One region of the Shewanella piezotolerans WP3 genome, then DNA from elsewhere that is predicted to be linked to it. Evidence: predicted binding sites of a transcription regulator. Region 1 holds the regulator's gene; each other region holds the start of a gene.
The links. Region 1 encodes sigma-54, which starts transcription at its own class of promoters, with help from an activator protein. Its sites were predicted from a motif close to GTTGGCACGNNNNTNGNNT; they were not measured.
Positions count from the first base shown of each region.

Region 2: the regulator sigma-54 is predicted to act here: its motif matches at 2,549-2,567, upstream of glnA (glutamate--ammonia ligase).
Region 3: the regulator sigma-54 is predicted to act here: its motif matches at 1,124-1,142, upstream of SWP_RS06785 (flagellar hook-length control protein FliK).
Region 4: the regulator sigma-54 is predicted to act here: its motif matches at 1,423-1,441, upstream of SWP_RS15815 (DUF3192 domain-containing protein).

Region 1 is NC_011566.1:679,635-683,362, forward strand. It holds gene rapZ (RNase adapter RapZ) at 1-709, opposite strand, end outside; gene ptsN (PTS IIA-like nitrogen regulatory protein PtsN) at 1,277-1,720, opposite strand; gene hpf (ribosome hibernation promoting factor) at 1,723-2,010, opposite strand; gene SWP_RS02995 (RNA polymerase factor sigma-54) at 2,041-3,552, opposite strand; gene lptB (LPS export ABC transporter ATP-binding protein) at 3,689-3,728, opposite strand, start outside.
Region 2 is NC_011566.1:279,890-283,617, reverse strand. It holds gene typA (translational GTPase TypA) at 80-1,924, opposite strand; gene glnA (glutamate--ammonia ligase) at 2,650-3,728, shown strand, end outside.
Region 3 is NC_011566.1:1,570,470-1,574,197, forward strand. It holds gene fliI (flagellar protein export ATPase FliI) at 1-616, shown strand, start outside; gene fliJ (flagellar export protein FliJ) at 647-1,093, shown strand; gene SWP_RS06785 (flagellar hook-length control protein FliK) at 1,252-2,820, shown strand; gene fliL (flagellar basal body-associated protein FliL) at 2,914-3,432, shown strand; gene fliM (flagellar motor switch protein FliM) at 3,488-3,728, shown strand, end outside.
Region 4 is NC_011566.1:3,742,063-3,745,790, forward strand. It holds gene SWP_RS15805 (GNAT family N-acetyltransferase) at 1-432, opposite strand, end outside; gene SWP_RS15810 (DUF2789 domain-containing protein) at 711-992, shown strand; gene SWP_RS15815 (DUF3192 domain-containing protein) at 1,010-1,381, opposite strand; gene SWP_RS15820 (hypothetical protein) at 1,532-1,882, shown strand; gene SWP_RS15825 (Zn-ribbon-containing protein) at 1,888-2,661, shown strand; gene syd (SecY-interacting protein) at 2,724-3,371, opposite strand; gene queF (NADPH-dependent 7-cyano-7-deazaguanine reductase QueF) at 3,430-3,728, shown strand, end outside.

The DNA of each region.
Region 1 (3,728 bases):
TATTACGCTCTAAGTCTGGCAGCCATGTACGCAGTAAATTTTCTATCTGCCAGATAAATTTATTCACCAATGGGCGTTGATTGAGAAAGTCCTGCACCGGCTTATCAAGCCCTGTCATTGGCCTTAGTTCTGGCTCCCAGTGAGGGTTAGGTAGAAATCTAACATCGAACATAAAGTCGGCTTCGGTAGGCATACCATGTTTAAATCCAAAAGACTCAAACTTGATCATTAGCTCTTTATCAATATTACCCAACAAAATTTCACGAACTTGATCGTTAAGATCGTAAATGTTGAGGTTTGAAGTATCGATATAGTGGTCGACTATTTTTGCTAATGGCTCTAGCTGACGGCCTTCAAGCTGAATGGCTTCTTTTAACGAAATATTCGAATGAGACAGTGGATGAAGTCGTCGGGTTTCGTTATAGCGTTTAAGCAATACTTCATCGCTTGAGTTTAGGAAGAAACTGAGTAGCTCGACACCTTTGGGCAAATTCGTTAGGTGCTTTTCCAGCTCTGTGTCTTTTTCTGGCATATTGCGAATATCGACACTAATTGCTACGAGCTCTGAATTACCCGTTAGCTGCTCTAACAGCGTTCCCATCATAGGTAACGGAAGATTATCGACACAATAATAGCCGAGATCTTCTAACATCCTTAGAAGAACGGATTTACCAGAGCCTGAACGACCAGAGACAAGAACGAGTTTCATCTTTTGACTACCTGATAGAAGTTAGAGTGAGTGTTTTATACCAATCAGTATAAGAAGTTGATCTACTCAGAGTGTTTATTACGAACTAGTTCAAGGCGAATAAATGACATAATGGTTATTCCCTTATGAGTTTACTCAATGCAGAAGTCGCAAGTCAAAACACTCCTTACAGGCGAGTCATAGCGGTTCTGATGCTGCGTTAATGAACTTGAACCTATTCTCACTATGCTCTTCATTCATTGCAAACCACATGGCCAAGCATGTTCCTGACATGCTTAAGGTATTCCCACCACCCTTGGAGCTCAGATACGGTGGAGGTCTTTAATGCAGGAGCATTTAATGACCTAACCTCAAGCCGCTAAACTCTCGCTGAGCGATCAAATCTTTATACAGATTGGTATTATATATGTTTACAAGATGTACAAGGGTATAGATTAACTTTTTTATTGGTGAAAGCAAGAGCTTAGGCAAGAAGGAGATAATAAATAATATTGCTGTCATAAATACTAAGGTCTTTAAATAACCTATTTGTATTACATAAGGTTACTTAAGGACCTGAGTCATTAGCTATTGAGTGATCAAATCGTACAGCTCTGATTCACTGGTGCTTTTTCTCAACTGCTTAACGATAGCTTTATCGTTAAGCTTTTCAGCCATTGAAGACAAGGTGGCTAAGTGTTGCTCACATTGCTCTGCTGGAACCAAAAGTGCAAACAATATATCGACCGGCTGTTTATCTATCGAGTCAAAAGAGATCGGTGTTTCGCATTTGATTAATATGCCCAATGGATGGTCAATATTGGTCAATCGCCCATGCGGGATTGCGATACCGTTGCCTATACCTGTGCTACCCATTTTTTCGCGTGCCAAAAGGCTCTCGAATATCTCTTGTGAAGATAGAGTAGGGTACTGGACAGCGGCAATGTCGCTGATTAGTTCCAGTACTTTTTTCTTACTGCCCGGAGTGGCACAGGTGGTGCACTCCGGCTGCAGGATGGTACATAGTTCCATCGTTAATGTTTGGTCAGCTTCTCTTTGTGTTTAATAACCTGACGATCTAATTTATCGATCAGGGAGTCGATTGCGGCGTACATGTCCGCATGTTCCGAAGTAGCAAAAACTTCACCTTTTTTAAGGTGAATTCTGGCTTCGGCAATCTGCTGCATTTTTTCTACATTCAAAATGACGTGGACATTATTGATCTGATCGAAATGACGTTCAAGCTTTGTAAACTTTTCTTCTACATAGCCACGCAATGATGCGGTGATTTCGATGTGATGTCCAGTAAGGTTAATTTGCATAGAAAATTCCTCCAAGTGCCTAATTTTGAGTTATAAACTCTTACGTTGGTTTGAGGGCGGGATCAGCATTGCTTCACGATATTTCGCGATAGTACGACGAGCAACTTTTATCCCTTGTTCTGCCAAAAGTTGCGCCATTTTGCTATCGCTTAATGGTTTCTTTTGGTTTTCAGCTGCGACTAACTTCTTAATAAACGCTCTAATAGCTGTTGATGAGCACTCTCCACCGTCGTCGGTTCCGACATGACTAGAGAAGAAATACTTTAATTCGAAAATACCTCTGGGGGTATGCATATACTTTTGAGTGGTAACCCTTGATATGGTGGATTCATGCATCTCAACGGCTTCTGCGATATCATTCAAAACCATTGGTTTCATGGCTTCATCGCCATACTCAAAGAAGCCTTGCTGGAATTTTACAATGCAGTTACTGACCTTTAGTAAAGTTTCATTACGGCTTTCTAAACTTTTAATAAACCACTTAGCTTCCTGCAAATGACCACGGATGAACTGGCCATCGGCTTGGCTTTTAGTGCTGCGAGCCATTGAAGCATAGTGCTGATTAACATTAATTTTAGGCATGTAATCTGGGTTTAGCTCAACCACCCAGCGACCTTTCTTTTTGGCCACTGATACATCGGGAATAACGTATTCATCTTTGCTGCGAGTGACTGCTAACCCTGGTCTTGGGTTGAGAGTTTGGATCAGGCTAATGGCTTCACGTAGTTCATCTTCTTTAAGCTTAGTTTTACGCATTAACTGTCTAAAGTCGCGTCCTGCAATCAAATCTAAGTAGTCTTTGATGAGTAGGCGGGCATGGTCAATATGCGGTGTGGTAGCGGCATATTGGGCCAGTTGGATCAATAGACACTCGCTTAAGTCGCGAGCGGCAACGCCAATGGGGTCAAAATGCTGCACGCGCTTGAGTACGGCTTCGACTTCATCAACCTCAATTTCAGGGTCGCCCATTGCCTCAAGAATATCTTCGCAGTTTTGAGTGAGGTAACCACGTTCATCAATAGCATCAATAATGGCGGTGGCGATAGCAAGATCGTTATCGGAAAATGGTGTTAAGTTCTTTTGCCACTCAAGGTGCTCATATAAGCCTTCGCTGGTTTCACCTTGGAATGGCATATCGTCATCGCGCATACCGCCAGAGCTTGCATTTGAAGAAACGGTATAGACTTCGTCCCAAGTGGTATCCATCGGCAGATCATCTGGCATTGAATCTTGGGTTAATGCATCAGAGGTTTCTACTGCAGCGCTATCTTGCTGGGGATCAACTTCGGCGCTGGCGCTGTAATCGTTGTCACTATCGGATTCTGAATAGCTATCGGATTCGCTGGTGGTGCGATCTTCATTGCTGACAGGTTCACTGTCAGATTGCTCTTCATCTAATTCTAGTAGGGGATTTGACTCTAATGCTTGCTGGATCTCTTGCTGCAGCTCTAAAGAGGACAGTTGCAGTAAGCGGATTGCCTGCTGTAACTGTGGAGTCATGGTTAGCTGCTGACCCATTTTGAGCTGAAGTGACGCTTTCATCTTACCGCTATTCCCTACACTGTAATTAAACGTTGAAGCTCGTTAATTTGGCGAAGAGAGCATAAAGGGCCAACACTATGATTATATTAGTATACTTAACTAGTGCCGCGCTTTAAACGCTCATGTTGTTGATTAACTATAGCCTGAATTGTTCACCTAAGTACACTGCTCTAACC
Region 2 (3,728 bases), 400 kb from region 1:
CCCCGAGCATTTGCATGCTTAGGGCTTCTATAACGTTATGCTTTTAACAAACTAACTGTGCAGCATTAGCTGCAGCAAATTATTTTGCGTCTTTAGCAGTACGGTTATGACGCTTACGCTCATTTTCAGTCAAGTAACGCTTACGAACACGGATGTTCTCTGGCGTTACTTCTACTAGCTCGTCATCATCGATGAACTCAAGCGCTTGCTCTAGTGTCATTTCGATATGCGGAGTTAGTACCTGTGCTTCATCAGTACCTGATGCGCGCATGTTGGTAAGCTGCTTACCTTTCAAACAGTTAACTGTAAGATCGTTAGCACGAGCATGTAGACCAACTACTTGACCTTCATAAACTTCTGCAGCGTGAGTGATAAATAGACGACCACGCTCTTGAAGGTTAAACAATGCGAATGTCAGTGCTTTACCTGTTGCGTTTGAAATCAATACGCCACGAGCACGTTGACCAATATCACCGCCTTTCACTGGACCGTAATGATCGAATGAATGGTAGATAAGACCAGTACCAGAAGTCGCTGTCATGAACTCAGTTTGGAAACCGATTAGACCACGGCTAGGAATAACGAAGTCGATACGTACACGACCCTTACCATCTAGCTGCATGTCACGCATGTCACCTTTACGTGTACCAAGCTTCTCAATTACTGCACCTTGATGCTCTTCTTCAACATCAACAGTTAGTGTTTCGTATGGTTCACACATCTCGCCATCGATCTCTTTTTCGATAACTTCTGGACGAGATACTGCTAGCTCGTAACCTTCACGACGCATGTTTTCAATCAAGATTGAAAGGTGAAGTTCACCACGACCCGAAACGCGGAAACGATCTGGGCTGTCAGTCTCTTCAACACGAAGTGCAACGTTGTGTACTAGCTCCTGCTCTAGACGCTCAAGGATGTTACGTGAAGTTACGTATTTACCTTCTTTACCAGCGAATGGAGAAGTGTTGACTTGGAAAGTCATTGTTAGTGTTGGCTCATCAACAGACAGTGCAGGCAGTGCTTCTACTGTTGTAGGTGCACAAATTGTGTCTGAGATTTGCAGTTGGCCAAGACCTGTGATTGCAACGATGTCGCCCGCATTTGCTTCAGCAACTTCGTGACGCTCAAGACCCATGTAACCAAGTACTTGACCCATCTTACCGTTACGAGTCTTACCGTCAGCACCAATAACTGTAACTTGCTGGTTAGTTTTAACACTACCACGCTTGATACGGCCAATACCGATAACACCCACGTATGAGTTGTAATCGATTTGCGAAATTTGCATCTGGAAATCACCTTCAGCATCAGCATCTGGTGAAGAAACTTTTTCAACGATAGTTTCGAATAGCGGCGTCATGTTGTCGCTAGTTTCATCTGGATCTAAAGTTGCAAAACCGTTTAATGCAGAAGCATAAACGATTGGAAAGTCTAACTGCTCGTCAGTTGCGCCTAGGTTGTCAAACAAGTCGAATACTTGATCGATAACCCAATCAGGACGTGCGCCAGGACGGTCAATCTTGTTAATAACAACGATTGGCTTAAGACCTTGAGCAAATGCTTTCTTAGTCACGAAGCGAGTTTGTGGCATTGGACCATCTACTGCGTCAACTAGTAGTAATACTGAGTCAACCATAGATAGAACACGCTCTACCTCACCACCGAAATCGGCGTGACCAGGGGTATCAACGATGTTGATACGGTAATCGTTCCACTTGATGGCAGTGTTCTTGGCCAGAATCGTGATACCACGTTCTTTTTCAAGATCATTTGAATCCATCACCCGCTCAGTGGCTTCTCCTCGAGACTCAAGGGTTCCTGACTGCGCCAGCATCTTATCAACCAAGGTAGTCTTACCATGGTCAACGTGTGCAATAATGGCGATGTTACGTAAATTCTCTAACACGGCTAAACCTCTTACCATCGGTATAAAAATATAGGGTTACTGACAACTGCTAAAACCAGTTTAGTATAGTAGTTGCAATAAAAAGCGTGACATTCTACTCTAGGTAGCGAGTATCTCACAGGATTATTTTTAACCAATCGTTAAAAATAACGCTTGCGCGTTGCTTTTCTTCGCCATAACGCCCGCTTTATATACACTTTTTATAAATTGCTTTAATGACATTAATTATATTTACCCTCTATCTTAGGCGTCATTTCTAGCGATTTAGTGTCATTTTTAGCATACGTGCTATCAAATATTCTGTTTTCTGGCCATTTTTAGACAAATAGCGGTTCTGTCCTGAATCACGTGCAGCTCGTATCCTTTTAGCAATCAGCCTTAAACTGTCTTTTATTTAAATAACACTTATCTATATTTGGTCGAGTTTTCTTTGACTTATACCCTATAAAAATTTCGTCGACTTGCTATTCTTGACCCCTTCTCTGGTGATCTAAACAAATTAGTTTTCAATCGACTGGTGGACATTGCACGATTATGAAGCACGCACCAAAATGATCCACCCGACGCACCATTAGAGTGCAAAAAACATCAGCGTTAGTTTTGCCGCCCACTAATAACTATTTAATATCAATTAGTTACACATTTGGCACGACTCTCGCTTTAAACAAAACAGAATCGCACTATGCGCTAAACATTAAGATAAGAACAAGGGATAACCCTTTACCCTACTCGGAGACTTTAGAATGTCAGCTGAATCAGTTTTACAACAACTAAAAGAATTAGAAGTTAAGTTTGTTGATTTGCGTTTTACCGACACCATAGGTAAAGAGCAGCACGTTTCAATTCCTAGTCATCAGGTTGATGAAGACTTTTTCGAAGACGGTAAGATGTTCGATGGTTCTTCAATCTCAGGCTGGAAAGGCATTAACGAATCAGACATGGTACTCATGCCAGATGCTGCAAGTTTCGTACTTGATCCTTTCACAGCAGAAACAACTGCTAACATCCGTTGTGACATTCTAAACCCGGGTACTATGACGGGTTACAACCGAGACCCTCGTTCAATCGCTAAGAAAGCAGAAGACTACTTACGCTCTACAGGTATCGCTGATACAGTATTGATTGGTCCAGAGCCAGAGTTCTTCCTATTTGACGATGTTAAGTATGGCGCTGACATGTCTGGTTGCTTCTACAAAGTAGATGCTGAAGAAGCAGCATGGAATTCAGGTACTAGCTACGAAGATGGCAACAAAGGTCATCGTCCAGGTGTTAAAGGTGGTTACTTCCCAGTAGCTCCAGTTGATTCATCACAAGATATCCGTAGTGCTATGTGTTTAGTACTGGAAGAGATGGGCCAAGTTGTTGAAGCGCATCACCATGAAGTGGCAACTGCCGGTCAAAACGAAATTGCAACTCGCTTTAACACTCTTACGCTTAAGGCTGATGAAGTTCAGGTGCTTAAGTATGTTATTCATAACGTCGCTCATGCTTACAATAAGACAGCTACGTTTATGCCTAAGCCAATCGTTGGTGACAACGGTAGCGGTATGCACGTTCACCAGTCTCTAGCTAAAGATGGCGTTAACATCTTTGCTGGTGACAAGTACGGCGGATTGAGCGAAACAGCACTATTTTACATCGGTGGTATCATCAAGCATGCGCGTGCAATTAACGCATTTGCTAACCCATCAACTAACTCTTACAAGCGTCTTATCCCGCACTTTGAAGCTCCAGTAATGCTTGCTTACTCAGCAGCTAACCGTAGTGCTTCGATCCGTATCCCAGTGGTACCAAGTGCAAAAGCTCGCCGTATTGAGCTACG
Region 3 (3,728 bases), 890 kb from region 1:
TCGAATTGCCGAGTATTTTCGTGACATGGGCTATAGCGTACTATTACTTATGGACAGCTTAACTCGTTATGCTCAGGCGCAGCGAGAGATAGCTTTGGCGGTCGGGGAACCGCCAGCCACTAAAGGTTATCCGCCTTCAGTATTCGCTAAACTACCGAAGCTTGTGGAACGTGCTGGCAACGGTGGCGGCAAGCAGGGCTCGATTACCGCATTTTACACCGTGCTGACAGAGGGGGATGATCTACAAGATCCTATCGCCGATGCATCAAGAGCGATCCTTGACGGCCATATCGTTCTTTCCCGTTCGCTGGCAGATTCAGGTCATTATCCTGCGATAGATATCGAGGCGTCCATTAGTCGTGTCGCGCCTATGGTGATAACGACAGAGCACTTAGAGGCGATGCGCCGAGTAAAGCAGGTTTATTCGCTTTATCAGCAGAACAAAGACCTTATCTCTATTGGTGCTTATACCCAAGGTAGCGACCCTCGAATTGATAATGCAATTCGCCTACAACCCGCTATGAATGCATTTTTACGCCAAACCATGAAAGATGCTATTACCTTTGACAGTAGCACGCTTATGTTGAGCCAGTTGGGTGCGCAGTGTCAGGTTTAGCATTGAGCATAATCAATGAGTAATAGATAAATGGCCAAAGCTGACCCACTTTTTACCGTTCTTAAATTAAACCAAGAGGCAGAGGAGCAAGCATCCCTGCAACTTCGTGCAGCTCAGTTAGAGTTACAGCGCAGACAAAGTCAGTTAAAGGCGTTGCAAGACTATCGTTTAGATTACATGAAGCAGATGGAGCAGCAACAAGGTAAGAATATCAGTGCAAGTTATTACCATCAGTTTCATCAATTTGTGCGTCAAGTCGATGATGCTATCGTGCAACAAGTTAACTCTGTTCAGGAAGCAAACACTCAGCAGCAACATCGACTAACTCATTGGCAAGAGAAACAGCAAAAGCGTAAAGCGGTAGAATTGTTGTTGGCGAATAAGGCCGAAAAAGCGCAACTTGCAGAACAGCGTAAAGAGCAAAAGATGGTTGATGAGTTCGCTTCGCAGCAGTTCTACCGAAAGTCCCGCCGCTAGTTTTTACCCTCTGTTATATTGGACAACTCTGTTGGCATCATAATTGCTTTTAATTAGATATTAGGTAATTAAAGTGAGCTTACAAGCCGATATTTTGACGCCAATTACCAAAGCTGATTGTCTATTTTTGCTTTTATGGGGACGCTGACGGAGAAGTTATGCAGCAGATGACCAATATATTACTCAGTAGTGCCGATGGCGCCAGCTCAAAAAAGGTGGTTGCTAACGGCAATCCACAGCAGAGCGTTGAAGGTGATAACTTCTCTGCGGCACTTGAAAAAGCGAGCCAAGAGGGGGCTACTGCTGAGCAAGGTAGAGTCGATGGCGAAGCTGTGTTATCGGAAGTTTCCTCGGATAAACAGCAGCGCAGAGATATAGAAGACAGCGATAACACTGAGACCACGAAGAAGAGTGATGATGTCAGTCAGGTTTTCGCGCAAATAAATCTCGCCAATAACTTTTCAAGCAGCGCTGATGATCCGTCAATTGCCGCTGACGGCGAAGGTTTGCCGTCAAGTGATGAGCTAACCGATGAGCTTTCCATCTTGAGCGGTGCTATTGACGAAACCAAAGCTGACGATAGTGAGTCAGCTGAAGATACTGAATTGACCGATGAGATCATGCAAGCATTAAGCTTACACAGCGGCATATCCGAGAAAGCCTTGAATGAAATGCCTGAAACTGAACTTAAGGCATTACTCGCGCAAAGTAAGATTCTAGATGCCGATGGTGCGCTGTTAGCGCAGTATGCGATTGCACCAGCGCCTAATGCACCTGCAATGGATAACGCTGATGAGCTAAAGATCTCACCTCAGAAAGTTGACACTCATAGCGGTGAAGCGGAAGCAAAACGTAATAGCACGATAAGCGAGGCTAAGCCATTTACTCATGGCGCCGTTTCAGATGGGACAGTGCAGCAACCCGTTGCTGCAAAGAGCAGTGCTGAGACTCGAGATATTTTAGGCAAAGAAGGGGCTATTCAATCTGGCACTGCAACCGTTAATCTAAGCGAAGGCGCGTCAAAAAACGCTGAGATAGGAAATAGTAAAAATGGCAAATTGGCTAATAATGCCAATAATTCGGCCGCAGAACAGCTTAAAGGCGCAGAGCTATCAGTGAGGCTCACGCCTATTCAAATGGGGTTGGAGGCAAACCTTGCTAGTGGCAATGAAGAACTGTCTACCCAAGATATTAAGACAGTATCTGGCCTGCAAGCCCATAATTTACAAATTCAGCAGAGTTTAACTCGTGTAGAACCACAGCAGATACAATTAGCGCTGAAACAACATGCTGATCAAGCTACTCAAATGCAGGAGATGATCCAACGATTTTCCCCAGTAATGAAGCAACAGCTGATGACCATGGTCAGTCAAGGTGTGCAACAGGCAGAGATCAGACTCGATCCTGCAGAGCTTGGCAGTATGATGGTACGGATCCAAGTTCAGGGAGATTCGACTCAAGTGCAGTTCCAGGTGAGCCAGCATCAAACTCGAGATCTCGTTGAACAAGCAATGCCAAGATTACGTGAAATGTTAGCCGAGCAAGGTATGCAATTAACCGATGGTCAAGTATCACAAGGTGACCGAGGTAATGACCAATCATTCCAAGGTGATAGAGACGGCCAAGGTAATAGTCACAGTGAAATGGATGAAATTTCAGCAGAAGAGTTGATTGTTAGCGCAAATCAGGCAACAACTTCTGCTTCAGGTATAGATTATTACGCATAAGCAGGTAACCTATAGCACAAGTTAAAGACTTGGCTTAACTTGGGAGATTGATCGAGTAAAGCAAGCGCATAGAAGTCCAGTTAGGGAAAGCAGATGGCAGAAGAAGAATCATTAGAGCTCGAAGTCAGTGACGAGCCGAAAAGTAAGAAAAAGTTAATTCTATTTGGCAGCATCGCCGCTGTACTTATTGTTATCATCGCAGCGACCCTTTGGTTGCTATTAAGTGGCGATGAAACGGCTGCAGAAAATAGCGGTGGAGAAGCCGTCGCTGAAGTGAAAGCATCAGATAAAAGAGAAGCTTTTTACGCTGCAATGCCACGTCCTTTTCTGTTTAATTTACCCGGCAACGGCCGCACTCGACTTGTTGAAATCAAAGTACAGTTGATGGTCCGCGGTAAAGATGATGATGTATTGATTAAAAAGCACATTCCATTAATTGAAGATGCGTTATTGACCACCTTTAGTGGCGCAGATGTCCAGAAACTCAGTACCTTAGCGGGCAAAGATGAACTGAGACTTTTAGCATTGCTTAATGTACAAAATACTCTGCAGCCAATTATTGGTCGTAAAGTCGTTGAAAAAGTATTATTTACCGGCTTTGTAATGCAGTAAATTTGCACGGCTCTTTTTGTAAACCAAACGTTTTTATATAGGCAAAGGCAATATCGTGAGTGATTTATTAAGCCAAGACGAAATTGATGCGCTACTACACGGTGTAGATGACGTCGAAGAGGACATGATAGAGGACGGTGAGCTTGATGCCCGTGCCTATGATTTCTCTTCGCAAGACCGTATTGTGCGTGGCCGAATGCCAACGCTGGAGATTGTTAACGAGCGTTTTGCTCGTCATTTGCGAATAAGCATGTTTAACATGATGCGCCGAGCGGCTGAAGTGTCAATTAACGGCG
Region 4 (3,728 bases), 2.3 Mb from region 1:
TTCATTAGTAGAAACAGCAATAAATTGGATTATTCCACAGTTAGCATTTGGTAAGCTTTCCACGATCTGATGCTCTTTTTTGATCCAAGCTTGAGTTGATTGCCAGCCAGCACTAATCAGCATTTTTAAACGCCAATGCCAGTAACGTGCCTCTCCAAGTGGAACTTGCTGAGTTGCAATGCAGGCGACTCCAATAAGTCGCTCATCTGAAAATATACCTATCAACCCCTGCTCTTGTTGCCACAACTCGTTTAACTCCTCACGAATTGCACCGCGTAATTTTTGCTCATACTGAGCTGTATCATTACGGTACAGAGCGTCCATAAAGAAAGGGTCATCATGATATGCGTTATAAAGAATTGAAGCGGCGACTCTTAAATCTTCAGCTGTTAGATATACAGCTCGGCACTCTTGCGAGGCTTGATTTTCCATTATTATTTTCCTTGATCGAGATCACACAATACCAATGTATCAAGCTTTACAAAAAGTGCAATTATTAATCAAAGCAAACAATAACAGCCGCTCTTTAGCGCTAATACTTTAGCTTTTTATGATAAAACAGATACTAGAAGCGGTTTAACTATCGAGCTTTGTTTTCCTCTTAACTCAATAACTTAGATAAAATCTTGAGCGATACTGCATAGCTCGCTAACTGAACATCTCGGCACGCAGCGACAGAAGGCATTAAGCCTGCTTGAAAAAGCAGATGTATGAGGTTTGAGCCATACTATAGCCAAGCACTTTTCAACGGAGATAACGGCATGGACACCACCCAGGGAGATCTAGAACATTTATTTCAGCAATTAGGTTTGCAAAGTGATGGTATTTCCATCGAAGGATTTGTTAAAAAACACCATTTACCAGAGGGGCTGCTTATTCAACAAGCTGACTTTTGGAGCGAGTCGCAACGACATTTTTTAGCAGAAGCATTAGCTGAAGATGCCCAGTGGTCTGATGTTATTGACCATCTGGACACCTTATTAAGAAAGTAACTTGGCGGGAGTAACGCTTAAATTTTGCTGTAAGCCATCTCGCCCCAACCCACTAAGATATTGTTGCTAATGACGACAGGAGTACATTCGTCTTTAGTGGTTTTACCGTCACCTTTTAAACGTTGAGTTCGGTAAAAAAGTACATGTACTTCTTTATCTTGCTGTATATAAGCTTCATTAAAATCGGCTGTTCCCATAAGCGTCGTCACTTGATCTTTAGACATGCCCAAGGAGATTTTAGCTAGATTTCCGCGATTAATTTCTTGTGTTTTTTGCCATGAACCATTGTTATCCCAGTCAGATTCACCATCGCCAACATTGATCACGCAGCCAGTTAGCCCTATGCTTGCAATCCCAAAAAACGCTAAACTTAGTAGATTTTTTTTCACTTTAACTTCCTGTATTTATTTTGATTTTATAAACTTCAATAAAGCAAACAGTATGCCAAGAGTTAAGTGGTTGTTTTAATGTGATTTATGTAATCCGTGTTAGCCATTTTAACTAAATAGACTATTACAGAGTAAGGAATTTAACCAACGATGAGCCCACTAGACCAAGTACTCTGCGCAGCAAAACAGCTTAGCGATGAAGGTAAAAACCCTACTCTAGCGTTAATAAAAACCAAACTAGGGATCAGCGTGGCGATGCCAACCTTGATCCAAGGTCTACAACAGTACAAATCGATGAGTGATGCTGACAAAGCCAGCATCAAAACAACAGCGCAAGTCAATGCTGCCGCACAAGAAGAGCTGCAACAACAGTCTGCTAACGATCAACAAAGAGTTGCAAAATTAGAGCAAGAGCTTGTGCTACTTAAAAAAGAGCTAAAAGCAGTAACCCAAAGATTGACCATACTTGAATCGGTAGCCAATAAAACCAGTGAGAAATAGAGATAATGCACGTCGTTGAATTAAGGTTTGAGTGTTTTGACAACACCACCATCACAGCAGCAGAAAAAGCGATTAATGGGCTATTAGAGGCTTACCGCGCAAATGGTCAAATACTAGGCCGTGAATTTGCGGTAGCCTTTAATGATGGTGAATTTAAAGCTCGCCTATTAACCCCCGAAAAAAGTAGTCTTGCAAAGCGTTTTAACAGCCCATGGGTTGAAAAGGCACTCACCGAACTGACTGACGCTAAACTACTTGCTCCACGAGAAAAATATATTGGTCAGGATATTAACTCAGAGGTTTCAAGCCAAGAAACGCCAAGCTGGCAACTACTTTATACCAGCTACGTGCATATGTGCTCGCCGCTGAGAAATGGCGATACACTGCAACCTATACCACTTTATCAAATACCAGCCACAGCCAATGGTGATCATAAACGCATGATCCGCTGGCAGACCGAATGGCAAGCATGTGATGAACTACAGATGGCGGCTGCAACAAAAGCTGAATTCGCAGCACTGGAAGAGTTAACAAGCCATCATAGCGATCTGTTTAGACGAGGCTGGGATCTGCGTGGCAGAGTTGAGTATCTGACCAAGATCCCTACTTACTATTATCTCTATCGCGTTGGCGGTGAAAGTCTCGCCAATGAGAAAAAACGCTGTTGCCCAAAATGTGGCAGTAACGAATGGCTGCTTGATGAGCCATTACTGGATATGTTCCATTTTCGCTGCGATACATGCCGTATCGTATCCAATATCTCTTGGGATCATCTGTAATACGGTCCAATAAAAAAGCCTGAAAAACACGTTATTCAGGCTTTTTTATTGAAGCAAGGGGCTTACTTACCCAGTAAATTACGCCACATTATTTTCATTCGTTGCCAGATCCCTGGGTGATCATAGGCTGGTATCACTTCCTCCACTAACTTAACTGGTGGGGCGACACGCGGGCTAACCTCGCTGATAAAGCTATTTAGTGAGTCCGCTAGCTTAACACTTTGGGCTTGCCCAGCGATTTCAATCCATACACTGCCATCAGCATTGTTTACCGTGATCATCTTGTCTTCATCATCGAACACACCGATAAACCAAGTAGGCTCTTGTTTAAGTTTCTTTTTCATCATCAGGTGGCCAATCATATTTTGCTGTAGATGCTCAAAATCGCTTTGACTCCAAGCTTGCAACAGCTCTCCGGTGCCCCACTGTGAGTCAAACATCAGCGACGCGGCAAAATGAGAGCCATAAAAAGCATTAATATCGCCATGTAAAGATAGCTCTAGCGCATGCTCAACATTATCAAATCGCCCCGTATCAACTCGAACAACGCTCTTCCACTGCAGCGCCTCTTCTGTTTCAACGTCAACATCACCTACAATACACTCTGACGCCTGTTGCTGCGCATAGTAACGAGGGTGTTCACCTAATGTATCGAGGTAAGCTTGTTGATAGTCGCTTAAAAAAATATCCAGAGCAGGTAAAGAAGACACTTAAGCCATTCCAAAATCAGTTATAATAAGGGTCTATTTTGACACGGAAACCGTATTGATGACAAAACATCATGATCCCTATAGTGACGCAGCCGAACTTTCAGAACTCACACTAGGAAAGTCCACTGGCTACCAAGAGCAGTATGATGCTTCTTTACTACAGGGTGTGCCGCGTAAATTAAACCGCGATGCTATTGGCCTGAATGATGATTTACCCTTTCATGGCTGTGATATTTGGACTGGCTACGAGCTTTCTTGGTTAAATGCCAAAGGTAAGCCAATGGTCGCTATTGCAGAATTCAGTTTAGATTACCAAAGTGCGAACTTAATTGAATCAAAGTCATTTAAATTGTACTT